Regions from separate parts of the Cohnella sp. LGH genome, predicted to be linked through region 2. Evidence: riboswitches for the same ligand, from Rfam matches in the RefSeq annotation. Region 2 holds a riboswitch; each other region holds the start of a gene.

Region 1 (3,673 bases), 3.1 Mb from region 2:
ATAATGACGATTTGCCCGAAGGTAGAGAACACACTTCCCGTATCCACGACAACCAGGCCATTGACACAAATGGCGGAGGTTGCCGTAAAGAGGGCATTCAGCAGGCCGATCGATTGGCCGGATGATGATGAATAGGGGAGCATTAGAAGCAAAGCGCCTACCCAGATCAAGCAAAAAAAGATCATCAAGATGAGTTGGGGAGGGCTTGTTCGTGTTTTCAGCCGATTTACGATGGCGACAAGCATAGTGAAAAGAGAACGGCTATGCATACGATCTTCATTTCTGTTCATAGTCTTCTTCCAAGTCTCGAATATCCGTGTTACTGCCGATTATCACCAGAATATCTCCCGTGTTAATTTCATCCTCTGCCTTTGGTGAAATATTGATATGAACTCCTTTTTTGATCGCCATAATGGTACATCCGTATTTGGCCCGAATATTTAATTGTTGAAGAGTCTGTTCATTCATTGCAGGTGGGGCCTTCAGTTCAACCAAATTGTGAACGGGAGACAACTCAATGTAGTCAATCAGATTGTCGGAGCTTAATTGATTTCCAAGGCGAGCAGCCATGTCTCGTTCTGGATACACAATATGATCTGCCCCTACTTTGATTAGAACTTGCCCATGCATTTCGTTTTTAGCTTTGGCCGTTATTTTCGGTATATGCAATTCTTTAAGCAACAAGGTTGCCAAGATGCTCGCCTGCAGATCTTCTCCGATAGCAACAATCGCATGGGTAAAGTTTCGTGCGCCCAGTTCTTTCAGTACTCCTTCATCTGTACAATCTGCTTGCACAGCATGAGTCGCTACGCCGGATATGTCTTGTACGAGCTGCTCATCCTTATCAACGGCGAGTACTTCGTGACCATTCTGAATCAAAGTGTGCACCAAGCTAGACCCAAATCGGCCCAGGCCAATCACTATAAACTGTTTTTTCATGCATAGCACATCCTTTCCTTATGTCTATCTATCCCGACCCTCTTGAAAGGCGATAATATGAATATCGATTTCTCCAATTTTCTTTAATAGTTCATTGACAATGGAGCCATTCCAAATCTCTTGCCATCGTGTCATACCGGGGTGCCCGATGATTAATTGTGTGATTTGAATTTGCTCAGCCGTATCGACTATCACATCGGAGACCTTGTGATTGCCACGAGTTTTGGTCATAAACGTGGCATGGCATTCTTCGGATATCGTTTTCCAATGGAGAATGCGCTCACTTTTGTCTTGGCTAATCTGGTTATTCTCTTGTTCAGTCTGTACATGCAGTACGAACAATGGGCATTGATAAAGGGCAGCTAATCGGCCTCCTCGCCGGATCAGCCGTTCTCCGTTTGGCCCGTGGTACACACATACCATAATTTTCTCACTGCTTAACATGGGCTATACTCCTTTGCTGAAACTTGAAAGTAACAGAATGATTGCTGTGAAACGACAAAAAAGCTTGGAGCAGAGAAATTCTGCTGCCAAGCTTCGGATTGCTATGTCAGGACAAACCAAAGACGCATTCATGATCTCTCTCATGACGCCTACGAGGTTAGCTGTCGGATTCGGGTCTGAGAGTCCCCGTTCTTTCTGCAAAAGAAAGAATTCACCCCTGAAGCGATTATGCTTCGTTGGTTCCCCCGCTCCTCAAAAGAGGATTAAGCGATGAATATACAATTGTTGTAACTTATCATAAAGCAGTTAATTTCAAAAGTAAACAGCTGATCCGGGAAATCAATCATGGGTTGCTTGCATAGTTATGGTTGAATGTAGTGGTATTTTCAGGTAATAATACGAAGATAGAGCAAAGACGTTTCAATTTCTTTTGAGTGGGCAATGGAAAGGGGATCATTCGTTATGTTTTTCATAAGTTCAGATTTGCCCCACTTGAATCAGATTGGCGGTCTTGGATTTATGACTTATAGTTTATAGTGAGCTGGTAGTGGTCGTATTATCTATGTTATGCGCGCCTTGACAGTCATGGTTATTTCCGTGAGTGTGGTGATTGCAGGATTTTAAAGAGGTTCTTTTCGAAGTCACTTCGGCATTGAGAACGGACAGACATACGGTTCTGACACAGACGCCACTTCCAATGAAACGGGACCTGATTTAAGACACCTGAGGAAGCACTTGCCATACAGAAGAATAGACCTTCGGGTGGTCGTGATATCCCGCTATATGATGTTGATGGGAAAACCAAAATTGGTGTCTTTCATATTGGCTGATAATAATGGCAATAAAACAGTTCAACATCTTTAACCTAACGGAGAACGTTAGTTGGATGACAACAGCGGCAGTCTAAGGCATTATTTATCAAATCTTGGTCTGCCGCTCTTTCATTAATTGATCAGTCTAAAACTTATTTTTTAAAAGCTGACGATTCATCAATTCAAAAAACGCGCTAAATCAACGACATCAGTCTAACACATTATTTTTACCGAACAACACTTGCATTTGCATTGTCGCAAAAACACAGTCGGGAGAAATTCCGGTATCCCGAGGAGAAAGTTCTGATTGTCTAGAGATGCCTCCTATTTCTAACATCCTGAACCAAGATTAAAATCAGGGAAATGTTTAAGACCGGAGAGCGATCGGCAAGGTAACTAGTCATTCCTCCCAATTATGTTTGCTTCCGACAAGTCCATAAAAGAACAATTTATTGAGGTCCCCCGTCATCTTTTGCAGGTGCGGAAAGGCCTCTTCTTTTTGCATATAATCCTTGAACATTTGAATGAACACAAGGATTGATTCATTAGATAGGCCGGGATCGACATACCCTTGCTGTTTTCCCTCTTCAATTAGCGTCATCAGCCCCGGCATGATTTTTTCCTGCATCATCTTTTCCAGGTAAGGGACGCCGGTCGCGTACTTTTTCATGAAATGGGTAAAGGTATCGGGGTGCACATTATTGGCGGAATCGATCTTGGCAAACATCACGCTTTTGATCTTTTCGATAAAAGGCATGTCGTTGGTCAGCATTTTTTCATACTCCGACCAGATCTGATCGAGATAAAATACGAGCATTTCTTCAACAAGATTATGTTTGCTTCCGAAATAGTTGTAAATCGTCACTTGCGATACGTTGGCTTTGCTTGCTATTTCTGCAATGGACACTTTCTGGATGCCGTAGGTCAAAAACAGATCAACGGCACTTCGCAAGATGTCCTTTTTTTTCTGGTCTCTACGTTTCTGGTATCCGTCCATTTCATCCACCTCTCTGTAAATAGTTTAACTTAAGTTATGAAATATAACAATTAACCAAGTTCAAAACATGTTGTAAAATGAATCGCCATCATATAATATGAAATATATGAATAACTATATTTCAAAACATTAACGGAAGGGTGAGACCATGTCTTTGTTGCGAGTCAGGAACTTAACCAAGAAGTTTGGTGCATCGACAGCGCTGGACGGTGTGAATCTGGAAGTGAGCAGCGGGGAAATCTTTGGATTCATTGGCCCTAATGGCGCGGGTAAATCGACGACGATTCGTGTGCTTCTTGGTATACTGCGAGCCACCTCCGGAGAGGCTCAATTGTTTGGCAAGGATGTATGGAAAGATGCGGTTGAGATTCACAAGCGTCTCGCTTACGTGCCTGGCGACGTCAATCTATGGCCCAATTTGACCGGTGGCGAGGTCATAGATTTGTTTGTTAAATTGCGCGGAGGGAGCGATAAAAGCAAA
Region 2 (3,673 bases):
CACCTCGATTCTCACAAGTTCGACAGCGAACGAGATGAAGTGATAGAACGCGCGTTGGCCGCCGGCGTAGACACGATCGTCAATATCGGGTTCAACCGCGAGACGATTCCCACGACGATGGCGTTGACGGAGAAATACCCGTTTATTTATGCGGCGGTTGGGTGGCATCCGACCGATGCCGTCGACATGAAGCTGGAAGAGGATTTGGCCTGGATCGAGCGACTCTGCACCACTCATCCGAAAGTCGTCGCGATCGGCGAAATCGGACTTGATTATTATTGGGACACATCGCCGAAAGACGTTCAGCAGACAGTGTTTCGCGAACAAATTCGACTGGCCCGGCGGATCGGAAAACCTATCGTGATTCATAATCGGGACGCACACGAGGACATTGTAAAATTATTGAAGGAGGAGCGGGCTTCCGAGGTCGGGGGAATTATGCACTGCTTCTCCGGAAGTTGGGAGACGGCCCAAATATGCCTGGATATGAATTTCCATATTTCCTTCGGGGGACCGGTTACATTCAAAAATGCAAGGGTTCCCAAAGAGGTTTTGGAAAGGGTTCCATTGGACCGTTTGCTGATCGAAACCGATGCCCCCTATTTGACTCCTCACCCCCATCGAGGGAAGCGAAATGAGTCCGCTTACGTGCGTCTGATCGCAGAGACGGCAGCGGAAATAAAAGGCGTTTCTCTGGAAGAAATTGCAAAAATAACAGGCGATAACGCCAGACGCTGTTTTGGGATAACGAGATAAACGGAAGAAACGGGAGAAAAACAAGCCGCTTCGAAGAAAAAACTGGCTTTTGATGCGATAATCGCGCAAGTTCCCTTCGATTTTCCGTAAAAACGGCTAAATTCGTCGGATGAGCCGTCTTTACACTGTTATCGCGCAGAGGTTATGATCATCAACAGAAAGTTCGAATATGACATTCCTTTTCCAGTGCGCTTAATCTCCCGAACGGGAGAGTGGGGGACCCAACGCGGCGACGATCTTGATGAGCGTCCAATGCGGTCCGAGCAATCTTGGGGTGAATGCGGCAAGTGTCGGGATGGCGGCTCTATCTGAGTGACGCGTCAGGCATGCAGCCGTTAGGGCAACTCTCTTTGCCCGAATCCGACAGCTAACCCCGCAAGCGTGATAGAGAGAGGTCACCCTCGTGCCGCTACAGTACTTAGCTTATTTTCAATCATGCGGAAGCCACGAACAGTCCTCTGTCTCGATGGCTTTTTGTGTTGCCAACACAACTGCTCAGGGTAACATGCTCTCATGTGAGTATTCTGAACTGGGGAAGGCGGCGTCTGATCGATCCAGCCGAAATCCGCGAAAATTTCGGGTCTGATCGCCAGGTGTCGTTAACCATTTTGGATTAGTCGCGTCAGACAACATCATGCATTACAGTCGACGGCGGGCTATGAAGGAGGAACGAGATATGGGCGCAATTCCTATTCAGGAAACCCATGATCCACGACCGACCGGCAAGCTTTTCGCACTGCGTTGGAAGCATGAGCATTTGCGTGCAGCGCTATTGGCCGCAATTCTCGTTTTTGCCATCTCCATCATGTTCATTTCGTTGCTGCAGAAGGCGGCAATCAAGAACATTACGATCATCGACAACGGCGTCTCGAAGGCGATCTCTACGAAAACCTCGGACGTGCTCGGCTTGCTCGAAGAGCAGGGCATCTACATCGGGCCTAACGATCATCTCTCAATGGCGGCTACGGCCAGCTTGGAAGAGGGAAGCCGATTGATTATCGACCGGGCGGTAGGCGTTATGATCAAAGCGGATGGCAAACAGCAAGTCGCTTATTCAAGCGAAGATACCGTTGGGGGAGTCATCAAGGCGTTAAACCTCAATCTATCCGAGAATGACCGCGTCGTTCCGGAGCTTGACAGTCCTTTGCGGGAAGGTATGACCGTATCGGTCGTTCGCGTGCGCAAAGAGGTTACAGAGACCCAGCGCCCGATCGCCTTCAAGGTTGTGGAGAAGAAGAGCGAGGAGCTTGAAGAAGGCAAGACGAAGGTCGTGACCGAAGGCAAACAAGGCATGGTCGTCTATAAAACCGAGAAGGTTTACGAGAACGGCAAGCTGGTCAGCCAGGAAATGATCGAGAAGACGATTGCCAAGCCGGCTGTACAGCAGGTTGTCGCAATCGGAACGAAGAAGAAGGCCGAAGTGGCTTTGGCGTCGTTCAGCGGACCGCCGACAGCGGGAGAAGCGAAAGTCGTCAAGCTGAACGGCAAGAGCGTCAAAGTAAAACGAATGCTGAGCAACGTGACGTTGACGGCGTATTCGGCAGGGTTCGCATCTACGGGTAAATCCAAAGGAGACGACGGCTACGGTATCACCCGAACCGGAACGACCGTGAAGGAAGGCCGCACGGTTGCTGTGGATCCGAAAGTGATTCCGCTCGGCTGGTGGGTGTACATCGAAGGGATCGGCTTCCGCCGCGCCGAAGATACGGGCGGAGCCGTCAAAGGCAAGAAAATCGATGTCTACTTCGATAGCGAATCGCACGTCAACAAGTTTGGATTAAAACGCGGGTATACGGTGTACGTGATCGGGCCGGTCAAGCCGTCCGCGGATTAGCCGGCATCGCTCGGCTTCGATCCAATAGAGCTTTGCGTCGGGAAGAGCCTCTGGGCTCTTCCCGATTTTTGTTGCGCAGCAGTGCGGAAGGGAGGGTTCGGGACTTGCCCTTCGTACCATTCTCGTATACGCTTGAAGGAAAAGCACGGATTAAAGGCGGAATGAAAACGAATGATTCGAGAAATGATTGTCGTGGAGGGAAAGGATGACACGACGGCGGTCAAGCGGGCCGTAAACGCCGATACGATCGAGACGGGCGGCTCGGCGATCGGAGAGGACGTGCTTGTGCGGATCGAGCTTGCGCAAGCACGCAGAGGCGTCATCGTCCTCACCGACCCGGACGCTCCGGGGGAACGTATCCGCAAGATCGTCTCCGAGCGCGTTCCGGACTGCAAGCATGCCTTTCTGACGAAGGACGAGGCGCGAGGCCGCAGGGGCATCGGCGTGGAGCACGCATCCGATGAAGCGATTCGCCGGGCGCTGGAGAGGGTGCGCGGACCGGAGGCGGCCACCGACGTGCCTGCGGAGATCGAGTGGAACGACCTGCTGGCCGCCGGGCTGATCGTACACGCCTCATCTGCGGGCCGCAGAGAGCGTATGGGAGAGATTCTGGGCATAGGCTACGCAAACGGCAAACAATTTTACAAGAGATGCCTCATGTTCCGGATTACGAAGGCCGAATTTCAAGCGGCGCTGGAGCAGTTGGAGCAGGAAGGACGATAAAGGCATGAAGGAGATCGCCACATCAAACCGGACGCGCGAAATTATTCGCAAGCACGGGTTTACGTTCAAAAAGAGTCTCGGCCAAAACTTTCTGATTGATGGGAATGTGCTCGACCAGATCATTGCTGCGGCCGGGCTGGACGAGACGCGAGGAGCGCTGGAGGTCGGCCCGGGAATCGGATCGTTGACCGAGAGGCTCGCCAAGTCCGCCGGCAAGGTGACGGCGGTGGAGATCGATCGGAGGTTGATTCCGATCCTGAAGGACGTCTTGGCTCCTTACGAGCATGTCAGCATCGTCCAAAGCGATATTCTGAAAACCGATCTGCATGCGCTCTGGCAAGAGCATTTCACCGGTCTGGC
Region 3 (3,673 bases), 3.4 Mb from region 2:
GGCGAGAATGATGCCGATCATGCCGAACAGGTTGCCGGCCGCGATAATGACGAAGATGATCGTAATCGGATGAACCCGCATCGTCTTGCCCATAATTTGCGGAGAGATAAACTTGCCCTCGATCAATTGCACGATTGTCCAAATCACGATCATTTTCACGAGCATGATCGGGGACGTCATCATGGCGACGATCAGCGCGGGAGTGATGGCGATTGCCGGGCCCAAATAAGGGACGATGCTCGTACAAGCGGCGATAACGGCGAGCACAAGGGAGTAGTCCAGTCCGATAATGAGATAGCCGATGTACAGCAGCACGCCGATACAAGCGCTGACGATGATCTGGCCGCGAATGTACGAGCTGATCTGATGGTTCATCTCCAGCATGACGCCGAAGGAGCGGCCTCTGAGCTTAGTCGGCACGAATCCAAGCACGAACGGGGCCAGTTTCTTGCGGTCTTTGAGCAGGTAGAACAGGACGAAGGGAACCGTGATGATCGCCAGCACCGTCTCGGTAATTCGGCCTACCAACCCGCCTATTCCCGACCAAGCGTTGCTGAGAAGGGTCGAAGCGCGCGAGGAGAACTCGTCCGTGAGCTTGGCCGTATCAATTCCGATCATGCTTTGCAGCTCGTTGAAATACTTGTTTCCAATCAGTTCCTCGAACTTGGCCTGCGCGTTCTGCGTGTAGGTCGGGAACTGGGAGATCAGGCTGGCGATTTGCTCGCTGAGCAGGGGGACGACTTTCATAACTACGAGCGTCAGTACCGTAATAATGACAAGGTACAGCCCAAGGATGGAATAAAGGCGTTTTACTTTGCGATGCTCCAAATAGTCGACGATCGGATTAAGGAGGTAGTACGCGACTCCGGCTAACAGGAACGGTAGGAATACGGTTTCCAGCACGACGGTCAGCGGATGAAAAACATAGGAAATCTTGTCCAAAATAAAAATATTCAAGCCAATCAACAGGATGACGACGAGGAACAGAACAAATTTCCGGTCGATCAGTCCTTTAATGCCTTCCGATAGTTTGCTAGAGCTCTGCATGGGGCTTCCTCCTTCTTTGTTCTATTGTAACCGACGGGAAAGCCGTCCGACAAATTTGTCCGCTGCCGAATTTCACGGATGAAATTTCTCAGGGTTGACAGGGCGGGCAGCTGTAAATTATAGTTTAGTTACGCTTAGTTTCCGGAAACTTCCGGAAAGCGGGGGAACCAATCTTTTGGGGCGAATCATGGATTGCTCATGTAGGGAACCATCTATCCCGAGCCCGACAGCTAACCTCGTTTGCACTGGATGGGTCATAAGTTGCTCATTCTTTTGACCCGTTAAGGGTCTTTTTCTGTCTTTACGGACCCTTGTCCGCAGTAGGGATGGTCTACTGCGCGCAGGGTCTATTTAACGTTCGGACGAAAGGGGGTATCGCGGGGCTTGGAACGGATTCGTTCTCGAATTCGAATGAATATACATGGAGGAGGAAGGCCGCATGGCGCAGCCAAAGTATATCACCGATATCGGAAAGATCTCTCACATCCCCGAGGAACAACGTGAGAAGCTGAAGAAGATTACCGACAAGTTCGTGTTTCGCGTGAACGAATATTACTTGAATCTGATCGATTGGAACGATCCGCACGATCCGATTCGCAAGCTCGTTATTCCGAATGAAGGGGAGCTGGAGGAATACGGACGTTGGGACGCTTCGGACGAGGATACGAACTACGTGGTCAAAGGCTGCCAGCACAAGTATTCGTCGACGGCGCTGCTGATTGTCTCCGAGGTGTGCGGAGCCTACTGTCGCTACTGCTTCCGCAAGCGGCTGTTCCGCAACGACGTCAAGGAAGCGACCTCGGACATCGAGCCGGGCCTGCAGTATATCGCCAACCATCCTGAGATTAGCAACGTGCTGCTGACCGGAGGCGACAGCCTCATCCTTGCCACGCCTAAACTGCGCGCGATTTTGCATAGATTACGCGAAATCGAACATGTGAAGATCATTCGACTCGGCTCGAAAATCCCTGTCTTTAATCCGATGAGGATTTACGAGGACGAGGAGCTTCTGGAGACGATCCGCGAGTTTTCCAACGCGAACAAGCGCATCTACGTGATGGCTCATATCAATCATCCTCGCGAAATTACGCCGGAAGCGGTACGAGGCTTCCAAGCGCTGCACGACGCCGGAGCGATCGTCGTTAACCAGACGCCTGTGCTTAGAGGCATCAACGACGATCCTGAGGTGCTCGGCGAGTTGCTGGACCGGCTGAGCTGGGCTGGCGTAACGCCCTACTATTTTTTCATCAACCGACCCGTGGCGGGCAACAACGATTTCGTGCTGCCGTTAGCTAGAGTGTACGATATCGTCGAGAAGGCGAAAGCTCGTACCTCCGGTTTAGGCAAGAGAGTGCGCCTGTCTATGAGCCATACGTCGGGCAAAATCGAAATTTTGGCGATCGAGAACGGCAAAGCCTATCTGAAATATCATCAATCCCGCGACGGCAACTACGGGAAATTCATGATGCTGGATTGTCCCGACGACGCGGCCTGGTTCGACGATCTTCCGGGGAGCGAGCGCTATTGGAAAAAGCCGCAGAAACGGACGAAGGAAGTCGTCTCCGTGAACGAATTGCCTGATGTTCCGCGCAAGCGCGAGCGGAGGGCGGAAGTGCCGAGTTAAAGCCATAAGGGTTCCACAGGAGCCGCCTCCAGTGTACGCGCAGGGCGACGATGTCGCTCTCCGTGTTGCCGAGGCGGCTCTTATTCGCGCGCTTCGCTTGATTGCTACCGGATGCGACAAAGGTTCCGCGATTTCTCGTTGACTGTTTGACAAGCTTCTCGACGGCAGAAAGGTAAAATCTATTCATTCCAATATTGGAGGAATGGATAGGGATGGCGTTGGGAAGCAAAACGGTCTTATTCGCGCTTGCCATTTTGCTGGCGGCGCAAGGCATTGCGCAAGCGAAGGGGGTTCAGTCCGGGCAATGGAGCGGCAGCAAGCCCGCGGAGGCGAAAGCATTTCCCGAGATGTATACCGAAGTGGCGGGAGTACTCGGTTTTCGGGGCGGAGGCGATAGAAGCGCGCCGTCTTACGGGACCGTTGAGATGCAGACGTATCGCCCCGCAATCGCTTGGGAGAAGAAGACGAAGAGCAGCTCATGGGGCGGCGGAGCGGGCTGGACGGGACAGCCGGCGATCGTCCAATGGCAGCCGGAAGTGCTCGCGTCGATGAACGTTAAGCCGAAGTTTCGTTCCAAGCCGAATTTTACCGAGGTCATCTATGCCTCTTTGGACGGATACGTCTATTTTCTGGAGCTGGAAACAGGCGAGGAGACGAGAAGTCCGATCCGGGTCGGCAACCCGATTAAAGGCAGCGTGTCCGTAGATGCGCGCGGGTATCCGCTGCTGTACGTCGGAGAGGGAATCCCCGAGAACGGAACGATCGGATTTAACCTGTATAGCCTGATCGACCAGAAGCGGCTGCTGCGCGTTAACGGCATCGATTCCTTCGCTTATCGGCGGTGGGGGGCGTTCGACGGCTCCGCTCTGTTCAACCGCTATGACGATACGCTTACCGTAGGCGGGGAGAACGGGCTGTTGTACCGCGTCAAGCTGAATACGGCTTTCGATCCGCAGCGGAAGACGCTTTCGATCAAGCCGGTCGTGAGCAAATTCCGCTATC
Region 4 (3,673 bases), 3.1 Mb from region 2:
TCGCGATCAGCTTCATCTCACGGGGCTCGATCTTCCGACCGAGAAACTCCGGCGTACGCCCGACCATCAAGCCGCAGATGAAGACGGCGAGAATCGCGTACATCAGCATATTGATCAATCCGACACCTTTGCCTCCGAACACGACGTTTAGCATCATTTCGGCAAGGGGCACAAGACCGCCAAGCGGCGTCAGCGTATCGTGCATGTTGTTGACCGTTCCCGTTGTCGCCGCCGTCGTAACGGTTGTGAACAAGGCGGATTGGGCGATGCCGAAGCGTACTTCCTTTCCTTCCATGCTACCCTGCGAAGCGTCGATGCCCAGTGCATTCAGGGCCGGATTGCCGCTTTTCTCGGCCGTATAAGCGATCGTCAGGAATACGAGGAACAAAATCATCATCGCCGAAAAAATAACCCAGCCCTGCTTTTTACTTTTGGCGAATCTGCCGTACATGAATGGAAGACCGGCAGAGAGCGACCACATCGAAATCATTTCGATGACGTTCGTCAACCCGTTCGGATTCTCGAACGGATGCGAGGAGTTCGCTCCGAAAAAACCGCCTCCATTGGTGCCTAAATGTTTGATCGACTCAAGCGAGGCGACCGGACCGATCGCAATTTGCTGAACCGAGCCCTCCAGAGTCGTTAATGACAAGGTCGGGTCCAAGGTTTGCGGCACTTGCAGCGCAACCAATGCCAAAGTAACGATGATCGCTAATGGGAAGAAGATCCGGGTATGGGCTTTGACGAAATCCTCGAAGAAATTACCGAGCGTGTTCCCTTTGCTGGTGATCCCTCTGACGAAAGCGACTGCCACTGACAAACCGGTGGCCGCCGATGTAAACATCATCATCATGATGACCGCCATTTGCGAGAAATAGGTCAAACCGGTTTCGCCGCTGTAGTGCTGAAGATTCGTATTGGTCATAAAGCTGATGATCGTATTTATCACGAGCGTCGGCTCCATATTGCCGATGTCGTTCGGGTTTAACGGCAGTCCGGTCTGCACGCGAAGCATCGCGTAACATAAGGCAACCAAAACCATATTGGTCAAAACGAAGCTGAGCGCATATTTTTTCCAGCTCATTCCGACTCTATTATTTAGCCCAATGATCCTAAAAATCAGTTTTTCAAACGGACCAAACACTTTGTCCGTACGGTTGGATTCGTTCGAGAACACATGGTACATGTAGTTCCCGAGCGGTTTCGCGATCAGCATCAGAATGCCGATCACAACGACAATTTGCAAAATATCCATAGCCGTTCCTCCTTGTGGCTCGATCGACTGCGTGCGAAGTCCCTCTAAAATTTGTCAGGGTGAAGCAGTGCATAAACGAGATAAATGAACAACGCTCCCGTAAAAATCAATACGATTGTCATGAGCTTTCCCCTTCCGTTTCGTCGATCGATCTGTCGCACCAGACGATAAACCCGGCGACTAGGGCGAAGGAAGCGACCAAGGTTAAAATCATCCATAGATCCATCATCTCTACACGTCCTTTACGATTAATCCGTCCAACTTCCGAGCAAAAATCCGACATCGTTGGCTTGCGTATGCACGATATAAGAAGCGCCTAGCTTTCTGTAAATCACTTCGGGATGCGATGCGCCGGTTACGACCGTAATCGCCTTACAAGACCAATTGGCGAGCAGCAGCAAGTACTGACAACTTAGCGGTAAACTTGATTCGAAAATGAATACACGACCGATCGGGAACGAAGGTACAGAATTTTCCTTAATTGAGACGGTGTCTACGCGGAGTATACAGTCTACTCCAAGGCCTCTTAGCTCCCTCTCTTCCCTGCCGTTATTCGTCAGCACCGCTACTGGAATCCGATGAATTCGAAGGAGCTTGATAAATCTTTTACCCGCCTCGTTCGGTGCGGCAATCAGGATATGACGTTGTTCCATAGGTTCGGTTCCTCCTTCCCGGATATCGGAAGAAGGCAACAAAAAAGAAGCTTTGGGCACAGAGGAACCTTTGCCCGCGGCTTCTTCGACCAAAACGCTAGTCTGATGTCGGCTCGCGAAAAGTGTTGCCTCTCCCGATACGCTTACGAGGTTAGCTGCCGGATTCGGGCGTGAGAGTCGCCCTACGCTCGGAACGGTTAAGTGCCGAACGATTCACCCCATGGAGCCGATTTCGGATCCTGTCGGTTCCCCCGATCCTTTTCGTTTAAGGATTCAGCGTCTAAATTTGAAAATACTTTTCATAAAATGGCATAATTAAAACGCAACTGATCGCTCTCTGCGTCGCGACTGGGCTTACAAGCTTCATCATCCTCTCCGAAGAAGCAATTTCTGTGTGGAGCTCCACGCATCATGGCCGTATCGTACTCCTAGCCATAAAACCTGTAAAGCAGCGCACGGTTCAAAATGAATGGATTTCGGTAAAATTCATTGGTTACAACGATTTATATGGAAATAATCTTCGATTATCTCGTGTATTCTCTTTATTGTGCAGTTTTACATCCATTTTTATAGTATTTTTACACCTCTAAACGGTTTATTTTATCCCTTTTTTACAGTAATCTAATAGAGCAGAATACTGGAATATGGACGGGGGGACGGGGGAAGTCGTGCGAATTATTCGAGCTTTATGGAGGTCGTGGTGGTCTTATGCAAGCATCACGCTGCTGATCGCCCTCATGACAGTGGCCTTGCACCCGCTCGTACTTGCGATCGATTTGGTCAATATAGCGCTGATCTATTTATTTCCTGTGCTCGTCAGTGCCGTGTATTGGGGGTTACGTCCGGCAATCTATACGGCAATCGCGGCTGTTCTGGCGCTCGATTTTTTCTTCATTCCGCCAAAGCTGAGCTTCACCGTGGCAGACTTGCGTTATCTCATTTCATTTTGCGTTTTTTTGGCCGTTGCCGCGTTGACCTCCAGTCTTGCGGCAAGGCTGAAGCAGCAGCTGCTTTATTCCAAACAGAAAGAGGCGCACACTGCTTCGCTCTATGCGCTGAGCAAGCAGATGAGCGCCATTACGGACATCCACGCTTTGCTGGATAATGTCTCCCTCCATGTCTCTCAGACCATTGGCACGGAAATTGCGATTTACTTGCCGGATGATCGGAACAATCTGGTGCTGACCCACCGTTCCGATTCTCTTAGCGATTGGGGGCAGAGTAAAGCAGAGCAGGTAATTGCGAAGCTGGCGTTCGATGACGGCGAAGCAGCCGGATACGGGTCCAACACTTTAAGAGATGCTCCAGGCTATTACCTCCCGTTGAGAACCGAAGACCGCGTATATGGCGTTCTGGCGCTTAATATGAGAGATTGGACTAAAGGATTCACGACCGAACAGCAGCAAATGATGGAAGCGATAGGCGGATTGGCGGCCAGCGCCATCGCTCGCGTGAAGTTGGCTGAAGAGGCGAAAATCGCTCATTTGTCGGCTGAATCGGAACGACTTCGTACAGCTATTCTGGATTCCGTTTCTCATGAACTGCGAACCCCGCTAGCAGCCATAATCGGCTCGTCAACCGGTCTGATCGCGGGAGACAACCTTTTTACTTCGGAGGACCGGATGGAACTGCTCATCACCATTCGGGATGGCGCGCTTCGTATGAACCGACTCGTAATCAACCTTCTCAGCATGGTGCAATTGGAAAGCGGTATGTTGCGTCTTAGAAAAAATTGGTGCGACATGGAGGATCTGATCGGCGTTAC

What was found. A riboswitch is a leader RNA that binds a small molecule or an ion and turns the genes downstream of it on or off. The one in region 2 is predicted to bind cyclic di-AMP.
Region 1: it holds a riboswitch for cyclic di-AMP, as region 2 does, so the genes downstream of both, J4772_RS24795 (universal stress protein) here and J4772_RS00475 (resuscitation-promoting factor) in region 2, are expected to answer to the same signal.
Region 3: it holds a riboswitch for cyclic di-AMP, as region 2 does, so the genes downstream of both, J4772_RS15140 (KamA family radical SAM protein) here and J4772_RS00475 (resuscitation-promoting factor) in region 2, are expected to answer to the same signal.
Region 4: it holds a riboswitch for cyclic di-AMP, as region 2 does, so the genes downstream of both, J4772_RS13535 (HAD family hydrolase) here and J4772_RS00475 (resuscitation-promoting factor) in region 2, are expected to answer to the same signal.

Annotation. Positions count from the first base shown of each region.
Region 1 is NZ_CP072117.1:5,890,236-5,893,908, reverse strand. Features, by position in the region: gene J4772_RS24805 (TrkH family potassium uptake protein) at 1-245, opposite strand, end outside; gene J4772_RS24800 (potassium channel family protein) at 277-939, opposite strand; gene J4772_RS24795 (universal stress protein) at 964-1,383, opposite strand; cyclic di-AMP (ydaO/yuaA leader) riboswitch at 1,514-1,663, opposite strand; gene J4772_RS24790 (TetR/AcrR family transcriptional regulator) at 2,596-3,192, opposite strand; gene J4772_RS24785 (ABC transporter ATP-binding protein) at 3,341-3,673, shown strand, end outside.
Region 2 is NZ_CP072117.1:111,365-115,037, forward strand. Features, by position in the region: gene J4772_RS00470 (TatD family hydrolase) at 1-756, shown strand, start outside; cyclic di-AMP (ydaO/yuaA leader) riboswitch at 936-1,153, shown strand; gene J4772_RS00475 (resuscitation-promoting factor) at 1,433-2,590, shown strand; gene rnmV (ribonuclease M5) at 2,762-3,313, shown strand; gene rsmA (16S rRNA (adenine(1518)-N(6)/adenine(1519)-N(6))-dimethyltransferase RsmA) at 3,318-3,673, shown strand, end outside.
Region 3 is NZ_CP072117.1:3,560,585-3,564,257, reverse strand. Features, by position in the region: gene J4772_RS15145 (AI-2E family transporter) at 1-1,047, opposite strand, end outside; cyclic di-AMP (ydaO/yuaA leader) riboswitch at 1,169-1,307, shown strand; gene J4772_RS15140 (KamA family radical SAM protein) at 1,487-2,671, shown strand; gene J4772_RS15135 (outer membrane protein assembly factor BamB family protein) at 2,884-3,673, shown strand, end outside.
Region 4 is NZ_CP072117.1:3,185,954-3,189,626, reverse strand. Features, by position in the region: gene kdpA (potassium-transporting ATPase subunit KdpA) at 1-1,255, opposite strand, end outside; gene kdpF (K(+)-transporting ATPase subunit F) at 1,300-1,377, opposite strand; gene J4772_RS13535 (HAD family hydrolase) at 1,504-1,908, opposite strand; cyclic di-AMP (ydaO/yuaA leader) riboswitch at 2,033-2,197, opposite strand; gene J4772_RS13530 (ATP-binding protein) at 2,577-3,673, shown strand, end outside.